4 regions of the Pantoea sp. S-LA4 genome follow, and region 1 is predicted to be linked to each of the others. Evidence: riboswitches for the same ligand, from Rfam matches in the RefSeq annotation. Region 1 holds a riboswitch; each other region holds the start of a gene.
What was found. A riboswitch is a leader RNA that binds a small molecule or an ion and turns the genes downstream of it on or off. The one in region 1 is predicted to bind thiamine pyrophosphate.
Positions count from the first base shown of each region.

Region 2: it holds a riboswitch for thiamine pyrophosphate, as region 1 does, so the genes downstream of both, tenA (thiaminase II) here and thiM (hydroxyethylthiazole kinase) in region 1, are expected to answer to the same signal.
Region 3: it holds a riboswitch for thiamine pyrophosphate, as region 1 does, so the genes downstream of both, thiB (thiamine ABC transporter substrate binding subunit) here and thiM (hydroxyethylthiazole kinase) in region 1, are expected to answer to the same signal.
Region 4: it holds a riboswitch for thiamine pyrophosphate, as region 1 does, so the genes downstream of both, thiC (phosphomethylpyrimidine synthase ThiC) here and thiM (hydroxyethylthiazole kinase) in region 1, are expected to answer to the same signal.

Region 1 covers NZ_JBTLRC010000002.1:2,397,142-2,400,974, reverse strand. The annotation lists gene ACX3P5_RS12080 (ATP-dependent nuclease) at 1-1,238, shown strand, start outside; TPP riboswitch at 1,456-1,552, shown strand; gene thiM (hydroxyethylthiazole kinase) at 1,587-2,384, shown strand; gene thiD (bifunctional hydroxymethylpyrimidine kinase/phosphomethylpyrimidine kinase) at 2,371-3,171, shown strand; gene ACX3P5_RS12065 (GntR family transcriptional regulator) at 3,211-3,833, opposite strand, start outside.
Region 2 covers NZ_JBTLRC010000004.1:260,290-264,122, forward strand. The annotation lists gene ACX3P5_RS21770 (ABC transporter ATP-binding protein) at 1-718, opposite strand, end outside; gene tenA (thiaminase II) at 715-1,410, opposite strand; TPP riboswitch at 1,506-1,608, opposite strand; gene ACX3P5_RS21780 (6-phospho-beta-glucosidase) at 1,715-3,145, opposite strand; gene ascF (PTS cellobiose/arbutin/salicin transporter subunit IIBC) at 3,178-3,833, opposite strand, start outside.
Region 3 covers NZ_JBTLRC010000002.1:424,153-427,985, reverse strand. The annotation lists gene ACX3P5_RS02775 (MFS transporter) at 1-613, opposite strand, end outside; gene sgrR (HTH-type transcriptional regulator SgrR) at 867-2,528, shown strand; TPP riboswitch at 2,564-2,655, shown strand; gene thiB (thiamine ABC transporter substrate binding subunit) at 2,701-3,687, shown strand; gene thiP (thiamine/thiamine pyrophosphate ABC transporter permease ThiP) at 3,663-3,833, shown strand, end outside.
Region 4 covers NZ_JBTLRC010000002.1:4,073,469-4,077,301, forward strand. The annotation lists gene thiE (thiamine phosphate synthase) at 1-384, opposite strand, end outside; gene thiC (phosphomethylpyrimidine synthase ThiC) at 387-2,309, opposite strand; TPP riboswitch at 2,396-2,496, opposite strand; gene rsd (sigma D regulator) at 2,637-3,143, opposite strand; gene nudC (NAD(+) diphosphatase) at 3,233-3,833, shown strand, end outside.

The DNA of each region.
Region 1 (3,833 bases):
AGTCAATTCCGGACGATATTCCTGAAAAACTTTCAGCTGAGTTAACTTTTACTGGTAATTTATCAGAAGTAATTGCTGCTCATGTACAAACAAATAAAGTTGCAGCATTCTCTTCGCATATTTATGAAAGTGAGGGTGTGAGTTATTTTAGAGTCAAGAGATGTAGCGAGGTTGGTGAGAAGAAAATATTATTTTGGAACGGAGATGAGTTTGTTAATCCAAGCGGCATAGATGCGCCTTTTAAGAAATTTTATGATAATAATTTCATTTGGGCTGATACAAATCCAAGCAATGAAGCAAAATTTGGGTCTACAACTATATGTGGTTCTCTTTTAAAAGAGATAGCATTGGGCCATATTGCAACAGACGAGTATAGAGCGTTTTCGGAACAGTATCATCTCGTATTCAATCATCCTGAATCAGAATTGAGGCAGAAAATATCTTTAGTTGAAAATCAGGTTAAGGATGTTTTTTCCTCTCAATTTGGTATGGCAAATATTTCTTTCATTTTTGAAGAGTTGCAAGTAGAGAATTTCTTCAAAACTATTTCTATCATGATTGATGATGGGGTAAATGTCCCTATGGGAGAAAAGGGGCATGGTATGCAAAGGGCGCTGGCCTTATCATTACTTCAGGTTTACGCTGAGATAACATGTAATGCTCATGGTGCAGGTATAAGCAAGCCATTTTATCTTTTCATTGACGAACCCGAAATTTGTCTTCATCCATCAGGCCAACAAAAACTTTTAGAGGCTTTGATGCTTATATCTAAAAGTAGACAGGTCTTTGTTACAACGCATTCTCCTTTTATTTTGTCTTCTCCTTATCTTAAAAATGTTGGCCTGTTTGTTTTCAAAAAAGAGAATAACAAAAATATTGTGGAAAGAGCTGATACGTCCCCATGGTTTCCTTGGTCTCCATCTTGGGGTGAGATTAACTTTAAAGCATACAATCTAGCAACTGTTGAATTGCATAATGAATTATATGGTTATTTGCAAGAGAAAAAATCCTGCCCCAGTGAAAGAGCAATGGAACAATGGTTAAGTTCGAACGGGATTGCGCTTGATAAAATATGGGTTAAGGAGGTTAAAAGTGTTGCGCAATCTCCTGTGGATACTTCGTTGCAAACATTCATCCGTAATCATATACACCATCCAGAAAATATTACAATGCAATCTCATCGTTACACACAACAAGAATTATTAAATTCGATTCAGCAAATGATTGGGTTTTTGTAAATTCAAATGCGAGCAATTTGGTTTTATGTCAATCAGTTTTAAATGACTGGCATCATCCGGGAGGGTTTTTTTTGTCTCTAGAATTTATATTTTGGGACGCATCCAGGGATACAAGTTGGGACACAGCGCATTTTTTAGGGTTGAGACTTTGGCTTCCCACTGGCATTATCCAGAACATGAATAAATGAAATGCTAATCAAAAGTTTTTGATTTTATTCTATATGACTCGGGGTGCCCTTCCACGTGAAGGCTGAGAAATACCCGTTGAACCTGAACTGGATAATGCCAGCGTAGGGAAGTCTGATGCCTGACCGCATTCGCCTTCTTGTTCGCCGGTTGGGAGCTATGATGAATCATCAATCTCAACACCTTTCTGCTGCGCAATTCGCGCCCATTCTGCACCGCTTCCGTCGCCAGTCACCACTGGTGCACTGCATGACCAATGACGTGGTTCAAAACTTTACCGCCAATGTGCTGCTGGCGCTTAACGCTTCGCCAGCGATGGTGATTGATGCAGAGGAGGCCGCGCAGTTCAGCGGTTTTGCCGATGCCTTGTCAATTAATGTCGGGACGCTGACCGCTGAGCGCCAGCAGGCGATGCAGGCGGCGATCACGGCTGCCCGTCAGGCCGGCACGCCCTGGACGCTGGATCCGGTGGCCGTTGGAGCACTGACGCTGCGCACGACTTTCTGTCAGCAGCTGCTGAGCCAGCAACCGGCGGTGATCCGGGGGAATGCCTCAGAGATTCTGACGCTGGCGCAGCAGGCCGGCGGCGGACGCGGAGTAGACAGCCTGCATCAGGCGGATGTGGCGCTGGAGGCGGCCCGGCAACTGGCCCGTGACTATCAGACGCTGGTGATCGTGACCGGCGAAGTGGACTACGCTACCGACGGTCTGCGGACTTTTGCCATTCACGGCGGCAGCCCGCTGATGACGCGGGTGGTCGGCACCGGCTGCGCGTTGTCGGCGGTGGTGGCGGCCTTTAGCAGTCTGACCGGTGACCGGCTGCTCAACGTGGCGACGGCCTGTCAGGTGATGGCACGCGCCGGTGAGCAGGCAGCGGCAGGCTCGACCGGTCCCGGCAGTTTTGCCACGGCGTTTCTTGATGCGCTCTGGACGCTGGAGGTGAACCATGAAGCGCATTAATGCCCTGACCATCGCCGGTACCGATCCCAGCGGCGGAGCGGGGATTCAGGCCGATCTGAAAACCTTTTCGGCGCTAGGCGCTTATGGCACCAGCGTGATCACCGCGCTGGTGGCGCAGAATACCCGAGGCGTCCAGTCGGTCTACCGCATCGATCCTGACTTTGTCGCCGCTCAGCTCGATTCAGTGCTGGATGATGTGCGTATCGACAGCGCGAAAATCGGCATGTTATCGGAAACCGCGATAGTAGAACGGGTCGCGGCACGGCTGAAGCGCGCTGAAATTCCCTTTGTGGTACTGGATACGGTGATGGTGGCGAAAAGCGGCGATGCGCTGCTCTCGCCGGATGCAATTGCCAGCGTGCGCGAACTGTTACTGCCTCAGGTGTCGCTGATCACGCCGAATCTGCCGGAGGCGGCGGCGTTGCTGGGATGTGCCGTAGCGCAGAATGAAGCGCAGATGCGGACGCAGGGCGAGGCGTTACTGGCAGCGGGATGTCAGGCGGTATTGATGAAAGGCGGACATCTTACGGCTGACGACAGTCCGGACTGGCTGCTGACGCCTTCGGATCAGCTGCGGTTCAGCACGCCGCGCGTCAATACCCGGCATACCCACGGCACCGGTTGTACGCTGTCAGCAGCGCTGGCGGCATTGCGTCCCCGCTATGCGAACTGGGCAGATACGGTGGCTGAGGCCAAAGCCTGGTTGCAGCAGGCGCTGTTGCAGGCAGATTCACTGGAGGTCGGGCAGGGGATTGGGCCGGTACACCACTTTCATCAATGGTGGTAACAGCGTTGCGTCGTCCCTGAACAGGGCGACGCAGCGGTATCAGGGGGCTTCAAACCATGCGCTGTTGCGCTCGGCGATAGGGGTAATCGAGAAGATCATCTCCTGCAGATGGCGGCGCATCGCCGCTTCGGCAGCGTCAGGGTCGTGCTGTTTTAACGCCGCGAAAATCTCCTCATGCTGCTCAATCAGGCTTTCCGGCGGGGAAACTTCACTCAGCGTCAGAAAACGCACCCGGTCCATCGCCGCTTTGATGTTCTCGACCGTTTCCCACGCCAGCTTACAATCAATACTTTCGGCAATCAGCCGGTGAAACTCATCATCCAGGCTGAGAAACGCCTGGCTGTCATGCCGCTCAGCGGCCATACGCTGCAGTTGCAGGTTGTGCGCCAGCACCATCAGCGCCGGTTCGCCAATCTCCAGCGCGGCACGACGCACCACCGACACTTCCACCGCTTCACGGATAAAGCGACCATCCGCCACCCGTTTGGCAGAGATTTTACGCACAAAGGTGCCGCGCTGCGGCAATACCTGTACCAGCCCGGCCTCGGCCAGTTTGATGAACGCTTCCCGCACCGGCTGGCGAGAGACGTTAAAACGCGCAGAGACCTCTTTTTCCGACAGCAGCGAACCAGGCTGAATCGCACAGGTCACGATATCTTTGC
Region 2 (3,833 bases), on a different contig from region 1:
TTTGCAGTAGGGCTGCCTGACTCTCTATGACGCCGATATCGTTCGGCACGCGCGGCGGCTGGCCCGGCAACGGCTGACAGGATTCCAGACCGGAGGCGCTGAGTATCAGCATCTGATGGCTCAGCCGACAGGCTTCCGCCGCATCATGGGTGATCAGCAAAACGGTATGATGTGCCAGCACCTCCGCCGCCAGTGTTTGAATCTGATGGCGGGTCAGGGCATCAAGTGCGGAAAAAGGCTCATCCATCAGGACGATCGGTTTGCGCGCATACAGCGTGCGGGCCAGCGCAGCCCGTTGCCGCATCCCGCCGGAGAGCGTCGCGGGCCGCGCCGTTGCGTGACGATGGAGACCTACCCGCTCCAGCAGATGTTGCGCCCAGAGGCGGTCCGGTTTTTCACCCTTCAGACGGCTGGCAAGGCAGACATTTTGCTCAATGCTCAGCCACGGATAGAGCAAATCTTGCTGGCCCATCCAGGCGATCCGGCCAGCCAGCGGCAGGCCATCACTGCCGCTAATCACTCCGGATGTCGGCGGCGTCAGGCCAGCGATGACGCGCATTAAGGTACTCTTTCCGATACCGCTGGCACCGAGCAGGGCAGTGAAACTTGCCGGGAGAATCTCCAGACTGAGCCGGTCAAACAGCCGATGCGCGGCAAAATCGACGCAAAGGTCACGGATTGAGATGCCGGGCGGCAGTAATGCTCCTGAGTCGCTCATGGTGACAAAGGGGATTGATGATTGAGCCCCATCTGCCAGAAGGCGGATTCCAGTTGGGTGGCGGTGGTGAAGAGGGTTGCCAGCCGTTCAAAACGCGCTGCGCCGGCGCGCTGCCGGGCCAGCGTTTCGAACAGTGCCAGTGAGGCTCTGACGCCCGCCAGATAATCGGCATCGCCATAATTCTCTATCCAGGCGGCATAAGGATTACCGTCGAACAGCGTGGCGGGAGCCTGTAACAGCCTCAGGCCGATTTCGGCATAGCCTGCAACGCACGGCATCAGCACGGTCAGCAGCTCCAGCGCATCTCCACTGTGGCCGACATCCAGCACGTAGCGGGTGTAGTTGAATGTTTCAACCGCTTCGGTCTGACTGAGCAGCGCGGCTTCGCTGATCCCCCATTGCTGGCAGTAAGCCCGATGCAGCGGCAGTTCATTGACGATGGCATTGAGAGAGGCCGTTGCGGTTCGCAGCGCGACCGGATCGTGCAGTTTGCTGACCAGCAGCCCATAGGCGCGGGCAAAATGCAGCAGGAACAGATAATCCTGGGTGAGATAATGCCGAAAGGCGGCCGCTGGCAGCGTGCCCTGAGCGAGCTGCTGCACAAAATCGTGAGAGACATAGGCGTGCCAGTGATCGCCAGCCCGTTGTCGCAGGCGGCCATAAAAGCCGGTTTCAAAAAGTGAAAGTGACATGGGATCTCCAGTGACTGTTGGTTAACGAAAAGTGTTAACTCAGGGAGATCCGGGCATACGGTGAAGAACAGGCAATGATGCAGGAGATGTTGCAGAAGACTCTGCCGACCCGTCCCTTCGCTGGCATGACCCAGATCAGGTTCAAAGGGTTCGGTTTGCACCATCTCAGCCCATAACAGGACACCCCTCGGAGACGTTTGTTATACGATAATTGTCAGCGGAATACAACGGCACGCCGCCGGCCTGCAACAGCCGATGGCACCGCTAAACCGCTGCGGTTTAGCGGGCTAAGCCAGTGACGTTGTCACTCAAGATCTTCACCGTTACTGGCGATCACCTTTTTATACCACCAGAACGATTTTTTCCGACTGCGGGCCAGCGTTCCCCGGCCAAGGTCGTCCCGATCCACATAGACAAACCCGTAGCGTTTACTCATTTCGCCGGTTGATGCGGCCACCAGATCGATGCAGCCCCAGCTGGTATAGCCGAGCACCGGCACGCCATCGGCGATGGCGTCGCCCATCGCCCGGATATGCTCACGCAGATAGCTGATGCGGTAATCATCTTCAATCTCACCCTGAGCGTTAATCGTATCCCGTGCGCCAAGGCCATTTTCCACCAGGAACAGCGGCTTCTGGTAGCGGTCATACATCATATTCATGGTGATGCGTAACCCAAGCGGATCGATGCCCCAGCCCCATTCGCTGCGCGTCAGATGGGGATTAGTCAGAGACTTCACTACGTTGGCGGCGCTGCTGTTAAGCTCGTTCATCTCCGCCGACGCGCAACGCGAGGCGTAGTAACTGAACGAGACGAAATCGACGCTGTTTTTCAGGATTTCCGCATCGCCGTCGGCTATCTCCAGACTGACTCCTTTTTCACGGAACAGCCGCGCCGCATAGGCGGGATAGTATCCGCGCGCCTGCACATCAATGAAGAACAGGTTTTCGCGATCTTTCTCCAGTGCCGCCCAGACATCTTCCGGTTTGCTTGACCAGGGATAGAAATTGCCGCCCGCCAGCATACAGCCCACCTGATTCGCCGGGTTAATCTCATGGGCGATTCGGGTCACCAGCGCGCTGGCCACCAGTTCATGATGGGCGGCCTGGTACTTCACCTGGTCGTGATTTTCATCCGCCTCAAATACCAGTCCGGCCCCGGAGAACGGGCTGTGCAGCAAGATATTGATCTCATTAAAGGTCAGCCAGTATTTCACCAGACCGTCAAAGGCCTCGAAACAGCTGCGGGCATAGCGGGCAAAAAAGTCGATCATTTTGCGATTCCGCCACGAGCCATATTCGGTCACCAGATGCATCGGTACGTCAAAGTGGCACAGGGTGACCAGCGGTTCGATATTGTATTTCCGGCACTCTTCAAACACCGCGCGGTAGAAGGCAATCCCCTCCGGATTCGGCGTCAGTTCATCACCATTCGGATAGAGCCGGCTCCAGGCGATGGAGGTGCGAAATACGCTGAATCCCATTTCCGCCATCAGCGCGATGTCTTCCGCATAGCGATGATAGAAATCAATGGCGTCATGGCTGGGGTAAAACTCATCCTCGCGCAGGGTGAAACGCCGCTCCAGCCCGAGTTTCACCGGCATCCGATGCGGGCCGTGGGGGATCATATCAACGGTGGTTAAGCCCTTTCCGCCTTCACGATAGCCACCCTCAGCCTGGTTGGCGGCTAACGCACCGCCCCATAAAAATCCTTGCGGGAATCTTGATTCAGACATGACATCCTCTGTTTTCGGGTCAGCATGGCCCATTAGTTAGCGTTAATCGCGTTGGTGCGCTCGGATGCAGGCGTTGCTGCTGGCGCGGGCGACGGTTCGGTTTCAGGGATGTCCTCGAAACCTAAAATCAGCGTCAGCACAAAGGACAGTACCACCGACAGCACCATCACGGCGGCAACCCAGACCATAGACATAGGGTTGGCGGGATCGAAAAATTGTACGCTGGTAAACAGGCCAGGCGAGGCCATTGAATGACTGGCCAGTCCGCCAATCCCGGCCACCGCACCACAGATAAAGCCGCTGATTAAGCAGGCGATCAGCGGACGTTTTAGCCGCACCGCTACGCCATACAGTGCCGGTTCCGAAATGCCGGCAATGATCGCTGATGCCGCTGCGGCCAGCGCGGTCTGGCGCAGTTCGCGATTTTTAGTCCGGAATGCCACCGCCAGCGACGAACCGCCCAGCGAAAGATTGGCACCAATTTCTGACGGCATCACCATGCCCTCTTTACCGGTTTCTGCAATGGTCTGAATGATGGTTGGGGTAAAAACCCGGTGCATCCCGGTCATCACCAGCAACGGCCAGATAGCACCCATGATGGCGACCGACAGCCAGCCGAGATAACCGTGAACGGTATAGACCAGCGCTGAGATGCCGCTACCGATCCAGATGCCAATCGGCCCAATCA
Region 3 (3,833 bases), 2.0 Mb from region 1:
CGCTTTGCAGCAGTGGTGTGGCACGCGGTACCGACGGCAGAGTAAACCACACCAGCAGAATGCAGATCAGAAACAGTGCTGCCGCCACCATAAACAGCGTTACGAAGCCGTAGTTCAGCGCCAGCGCGAATGACAGCGGCGGTCCGATTACCCACGCCAGCGACAGCTGCGCACGCATCACTGAACTGAACATCACCGCTTCCCGCGCCGACTGATCGGCATATTCACGCGCCAGCGCGAACAGTTGCGGCATCGACACGCTGGCCAGCGCCGACAGTAGCACCCCAAGGGTAATCAGCGTCAGATAATGGCGGGTAAAAGCAAACAGCAGCGCATTGACCAGCGCCATCAGGCAGCAGAACAGAATGATGTTACGGCGATCGCCGACGCTGTCCGATCGCTTCGCCACCAGCATACTCACCACGATACCGGCCACCGCGTTGATGGTGAAAAACAGCCCGACCCAGAATGGGCGAGCCTGCACCTCGCGGGTTAAAAACAGGCTGAGCGTCGGTGCCTGCAGCGCACCGGCCACGCCCAGCATGAACGAGGCGACCATAAAAGCGAGATAGACCGGATTGATGCGGCGCTGCCGCGTTAACAGCGATTTCATACCGAAATCCCTTACAGGATGAACAGGGGAAGAGAAGAAGGGTAGACGATACCGTGCAGCATGAAAAAAGCCAGCAGAGATCATCTGCTGGCGGTGTAAATGCACCCTACTCAGAAAAGCATCCCGCTGAACAGCGGCATGAGGGTCGAACGCCATTCATTGCTGAATGCCTCCCGCTCTTCCCATAAGGGAAAGTTTGCCCTTAAAATAGGGCAAGAAAAACAGAGCGCTTTTCAGCAGGAGTTCCTCTTTTATGTCCTCATCTCGTCTGAAGCAGCAGTTTATTCGCCTGTGGCAAAGCTGTCAGGGTCAGACGCAGGAGATCACCCTCAGTGAACTGGCTGACCTGCTGCACTGCTCGCGTCGTCATATGCGTAATTTACTCAACCGGATGCAGGCTGCCGGCTGGTTGATCTGGCAGGCTGAGGCCGGACGCGGTAAGCGCTCGCAGCTCACTTTTTGCTACACCGGCCTGGCGCTACAGCAGCAGCGGGCGGAGGATCTGCTGGAGCAGGATCGCATCGATCAGCTGGTGCAGCTGGTCGGCGATAAAAATCAGGTCAGGCAGATGATTGGCGCCCACCTTGGCCGCAGCTTCCGCCAGGGCAAACACATTCTGCGGGTGCTTTACTACCGTCCGCTGCTTAATCTTCAACCCGGCTCCGCCCTGCGCCGCTCCGAAACCCATATTGCCCGCCAGATTTTCAACGGCCTGACGCGCATAAATGAGGAAAACGGGGAAATCGAGGCTGATATCGCCCACCACTGGCAGCAAACCTCCCCGCTACACTGGCGCTTCTTTCTGCGTCCGGCGATTCGCTTTCATCATGGTCGCGAGCTGGAGATGGCCGACGTGATCGATTCGCTGGAACGTCAGCGCCAGCAGCCGCTGTTTTCCCACATTCAGCAGATCGACTCGCCCGCGCCCTGGACGCTGGATATCACCTTAAACCAGCCCGACGACTGGTTACCCTGGTTGCTGGCCAGCGTCAGCGCCATGATCCTGCCGCGCGAGTGGCCGACGCTGCGCGACTTTGCCCGCCAGCCGATTGGCACCGGCCCGTACAGCGTGATCCGCAATCAGGAAAGCCAGCTGAAGATTGAAGCCTTTGATGATTACTTCGGCTTTCGCGCCCTGATTGATGACGTCTCTATCTGGGTCTTGCCGGATATCAGCGACGAACTGGTCTATGCGGGCGTACGTCTGCAGGGCGACGGCGCAGATGAGGTGCAGGAAGAGAGCCGCCTCGAAGAGGGTTGCTACTATTTGCTGTTCGATCAGCGCTCAGAGAAGGGCCGCGACGAGGCGATACGGCGCTGGGTCAGCTATCTGTTTAACCCTATCGCCCTGCTCAATCATGCTGGCGTGGGTTATCAGCGCTACTGGTTTCCAGCCTATGGCCTGCTGCCGCGCTGGCATCACCGGCGCGATCTGACGCCGGTAGAAAAGCCGCCCGGCCTGACCCATCTGACGCTGACCTGGTATAGCCAGCACGTCGAGCACGAAGGGATCGCCAATGCATTGCGTCCGCTGCTGGCGCAGCACGGCGTCACGCTGGAGACCCGCGAGATCAGCTACGAAAGCTGGTATCAGGGTGAAGCGGAAAGTGACATCTGGCTCGGCAGCGTGAACTTTACCCTGCCGCTGAATTATTCACTGTTTGCGCAGCTGTATGAGATCCCGCTGCTGCATCACTGCCTGCCGATTGACTGGCAGGCTGATGCCGCCCGCTGGCGCGAAAAGGCGCTGCCGCTGGCGGAATGGAGTAAGCGGTTAGTGGAAGACGCCGGGCTGCATCCACTGTTTCATCACTGGCTGCTGCTGGAAGGTCAGCGCAGTATGCGCGGCGTACGGATGAATACGCTGGGCTGGTTCGATTTTAAATCGGCCTGGTTTGCGCCGCCCGCGCTGTAACGCTTTCGCGCTACGGCTGAAATGACTAGAATGTGACGTTCTCAACGGGGTGCCGCGTGCGGCTGAGAAAGACCCGTCGAACCTGATTCGGTTAATACCGACGTAGGGATTTGAGAGACCTGCTGCTCAGATCCTTTGCGACTCATCCCCTATTCTCCCGAAGGAGCGCAAAGTGTTAAACAAAGTTCTGCCACTGCTGCTGTTACTCTCCACGCCGGTCCTGGCGGCTAAACCGGTGCTCACGGTCTACACCTACGACTCCTTCTCCGCTGACTGGGGCCCAGGCCCGGCGATTAAAAAAGCCTTTGAAGCGCAGTGCGACTGCGAACTGAAATTTGTCACGCTGGAAGATGGCGTATCGCTGCTGAATCGCGTGCGGATGGAAGGCAAAAACAGCAAAGCCGATGTGGTACTGGGACTGGATAACAACCTGCTGCAGGCGGCGCAAAAAACCGGCCTGTTCGCCGCCAGTCAGGTCGATACCGCGCAACTAACGCTACCGGGCGGCTGGCACGACAGCACCTTTATCCCGTTTGACTACGGCTATTTCGCCTTCGTCTATGACAAAACCCGCCTGAAAAATCCGCCGAAAAGCCTGAAAGAGCTGGTAGAGAGCCCGGAAAAATGGCGGGTGATCTACGAAGATCCGCGCACCAGTACGCCGGGATTAGGTCTGCTGCTGTGGATGCAAAAAGTCTATGGCGATCAGGCACCGCAGGCGTGGCAAAAGCTGGCGCAGAAAACCGTGACCGTCACCAAGGGCTGGAGTGAAGCCTACGGCCTGTTTCTAAAAGGGGAAGGCGATCTGGTGCTGAGCTATACCACCTCGCCGGCCTACCACCTCATCGAAGAGAAAAAAGAGAACTACGCCGCCGCGCCGTTTGCCGAAGGTCACTATCTGCAGGTTGAGGTCGCCGCACAGTTAGCCAGCAGCAAACAGCCGAAACTGGCGCAGCAGTTCATGCAATTTATGGTGTCGCCTGCGTTCCAGAACACCATCCCGACCGGCAACTGGATGTATCCGGTGATCAACACCACCCTGCCGGCCGGATTTTCGACACTGAAGGTGCCCGCCACCGCGCTGCAATACTCGCCGGAAGAGGTTGCCAGCCAGCGTTCAGGCTGGATTAGCCAGTGGCAACGCGCCGTCAGCCGCTGATGCCGCGCTGGCTGATTCCTGGTTCGCTCGCCACGCTGCTGTTAATCAGCGTGGCGCTGTTCGCCTTTGGCTCACTGTGGAATGCCGCGCCGGTCACCGACTGGCGCAGCGTGCTGCAGGACGCGTATCTGCATCACGTTATCGCC
Region 4 (3,833 bases), 1.7 Mb from region 1:
GTGGCCCAGCGCGATATAAGAGGGCTGAATAGCCAGGGCACGATCCAGTTCGGCATCATCATGGGTAGAAATACCGAGCCGTAGTCCGGCCTGGCGGATCTGCGCCAGGTCTGCCACCTCCAGATCTTCCTGGCCCAGATGCACACCGTAGGCGTGATGTTTAATCGCCAGCCGCCAGTAGTCATTGATAAACAGGCGCGCATCGTAGCGTTTGCCCAGCGCAATCGCCTGGGCGACAGCGGCTTCGGCGGCCTCGTCCGGCTGGTCTTTGATGCGCAGTTGCAGAGTACGGACGCCCGCGTCCAGCAGGCGTTCGATCCAGTCAACGCTATCGACTACCGGATAAAGCCCAAGGCGCGGCGCGGTAGCAGGAAATGCAGTCATTGTTACTCCTCCTTCATGGCATCGGCGGGGTGGTAAAGCTCACCACCGCGGCGGCGAAATTGTTCAGACATCTGAGCCATACCCACCTCAATCGGCTCAGCGCTGGCTTGCTGGCGTGCGGCAAAATCCCGCACCTCCTGCGATATTTTCATTGAGCAGAACTTTGGGCCGCACATTGAACAGAAATGCGCCACCTTGCCTGACTCCTGCGGCAGGGTTTCATCATGCATGGCGCGCGCGGTATGGGGATCGAGCGCCAGATTAAACTGATCTTCCCAGCGAAATTCAAAGCGCGCTTTTGACATCGCGTTATCGCGGATCTGCGCACCCGGATGGCCTTTGGCGAGATCGGCGGCATGAGCGGCAATCTTGTAGGTGATCAATCCCTGCTTCACATCCTCTTTATTTGGCAGCCCAAGATGCTCTTTGGGGGTGACATAACAGAGCATGGCGCAGCCAAACCAGCCAATCATGGCGGCACCGATACCTGATGTAATGTGGTCATAGCCGGGCGCAATGTCAGTAGTGAGCGGCCCAAGCGTATAGAAGGGCGCTTCATGGCAATGGTCGAGCTGCTCCGTCATGTTGCGGCGGATCATATGCATCGGGACGTGGCCGGGGCCTTCAATCATCACCTGCACATCATATTCCCAGGCGATCTTTGTCAGCTCTCCCAGCGTACGCAGTTCGGCAAATTGCGCTTCGTCATTCGCATCCTGAATCGAGCCTGGACGTAAACCATCACCCAGCGACAGTGAGACATCGTAGGCGGCACAGATTTCACAGATTTCGCGGAAATGCTGATAGAGAAAGCTCTCCTGATGATGCGACAGGCACCATTTCGCCATGATCGATCCGCCGCGCGAGACAATACCGGTCAACCGTTTTGCCGTCATCGGCACATAGCGCAGCAGCACGCCAGCATGGATGGTGAAGTAATCAACCCCTTGTTCCGCCTGTTCAAGCAGCGTATCGCGGAACACCGCCCAGTTAAGCGCTTCGGCCACGCCGTTCACTTTCTCCAGCGCCTGATAAATCGGCACTGTGCCGATCGGCACCGGGCTGTTTCGCAAAATCCACTCGCGCGTTTCATGAATATTCCGGCCGGTAGAGAGATCCATTACCGTATCGGCACCCCAGCGCGTTGACCAGACCAGCTTTTCGACCTCCTCCTCAATCGATGAGCTGACCGCTGAATTGCCGATGTTGGCATTTACCTTGACCAGAAAGTGACGGCCGATAATCATCGGTTCCGATTCAGGATGGTTAATGTTGGCGGGGATAATGGCCCGACCCGCGGCCACTTCCTGACGGACAAATTCGGGCGTGATGTTATCCGGCAGTTGCGCGCCAAAACTATGGCCGGGATGCTGTTGCAGCAAAATCTGGTCGCGGATTCGCTCACGGCCCATATTCTCTCGCAGGGCGATAAACTCCATTTCCGGCGTAACGATGCCCTGACGCGCATAATGCATCTGTGTGACGCAACGGCCGGTAAGGGCGCGGCGCGGCACAGGCAGCGCGTTAAAACGCAGATGATCGAGGCTTTCATCCGCCAGACGCTGCTGGGTATAGCCTGAACTGCGCTGCGGCAGTGGCTGGCTGTCATGACGTTCTTCGATCCAGCCGGCACGCAGTTTCGTCAGTCCGCGATGCAGATCGATCTGCGCGGCGGGATCGCCATAGGGGCCGGCGGTATCATAGACCGGCACCGCATCATTCGGCTCATAGCGCGGCTGATCCTGGCTGCCACCGATGTGGGTCGGGCTGAGCCTGATTTCGCGCATTGGCACGCGAATATCCTCCCGGCTGCCGGTGATCCAGATACGTTCAGAACGGGGGAACGCGTTGCCGCCTTGCAGTGAATCGATAAATTCCTGGGCCTGGGCACGCTGTTCACGACGGGTCATTTTTGAGTCAGACATAGCAATCTTCCAGTTGAGTGGGAATGATGCTTGTCCGGAGTTCGGCAGGAGTAACAGCACGGGCAGCGCAAAACACTGGCGTACTGGCAATATTTACTCTTGTTCCCTTCGCAGGTTCTAACCTGATCAGGTTCCGCGGATCCCGAATTAACGGTCTCAGCCCAATTGGGCACTCCGACAAGAAGACGTTTTACGCTGCGCCGATAGGCACCGGCTTAAAACGATAACTTTTAAACAGAAAAAAGGTTCATCAGGCCTGAGCCGCCAGAACCCTTTCAGCATAAAAGGGCTGTAACAGAATCACAACCCCTTTACCGGTGATTAAGGTTACGCCGGACGAGCCATCTGGCTGTCATTGGCTACCGGCGGGGGGGCCAGATGGTTGTCCCATGCCAGCTGGATCAGCTTATCTTCCAGCGTGAAGCGCGCTTCCAGCACTTCACCAACTTCAGACAACGCCTGCTGGAACGTCATGCAGTTATCGTCATCGATCGCCTGCTGCAAATGGCCATCGTACAGTTGCATCAGGCGCTCGGTGTTGGCTTCCAGCGGCGGGTAAACCTGGGCCGCTGCGATCATCGGGCTGTCACCGCTCATCTCGCTGATGATGCGTTCATAAATACTAAAGTGACCGGCGGAGAGATAATCGACCAGGCCATGACAGAAGTTATCCAGCGCCTGCTCATCGAGGCGGGTCAGAGCTTCTTTTTTCGGTTTCAGGCCGACCAGATGGTAATAGGTCACTAACAGCTGGCGACGGGCTTCCAGCCACGAATCGACCAGTTCGTTACTGCCACCTACGCGTTCGGCCAGGACGTCTAACTGGTTAAGCATATCTAACTCCATGTGAGTTATAGTTGTTTATCTACACACTTAACATCAGGACTTCAGCGTGCGAGTTGACGCTAAGGATGACGAAATAAATGCAATGCGAAATCTCAAGCGTAGACGCTGGATGGTGGATTGTCAGCCACGAGCAGAAACTTTGGTTGCCACAAGGTGATTTACCCCACGGAAGCGCCGAAAATTTCGGTCTGACTGGCACGAAAGCCCGACTGATTGGCGAGTGGCAGGGGGAAAACGTCTGGCTGATTTGCGAGCCGCGTTCAGAAAGCATGTTCTCGGTGCGGCAACTGATCGATCTGGATGTCGGGCTGTTTCAGCTGGCAGGTCGCGGCGTGCAGCTGGCGGAGTTCTACCGTTCGCATCGCTGGTGCGGCTACTGCGGCCACGAAATGCACCACAGTAAACATGAATTTGCCTGCCTGTGCAGCCATTGTCGCGAGCGATATTATCCGCAGATTGCGCCCTGCATCATCGTAGCGATCCGCCGTGGCGACCAGATCCTGCTGGCTAATCATGCCCGCCACCGCAATAAGGTCTATACCGTGCTGGCCGGTTTCGTCGAAGTGGGCGAGACGCTGGAGCAGGCGGTGGCGCGGGAAGTGATGGAAGAGAGCAACATCCGCGTTAAAAACGTGCGCTATGTCACCTCTCAGCCGTGGCCCTTCCCGCAGTCGCTGA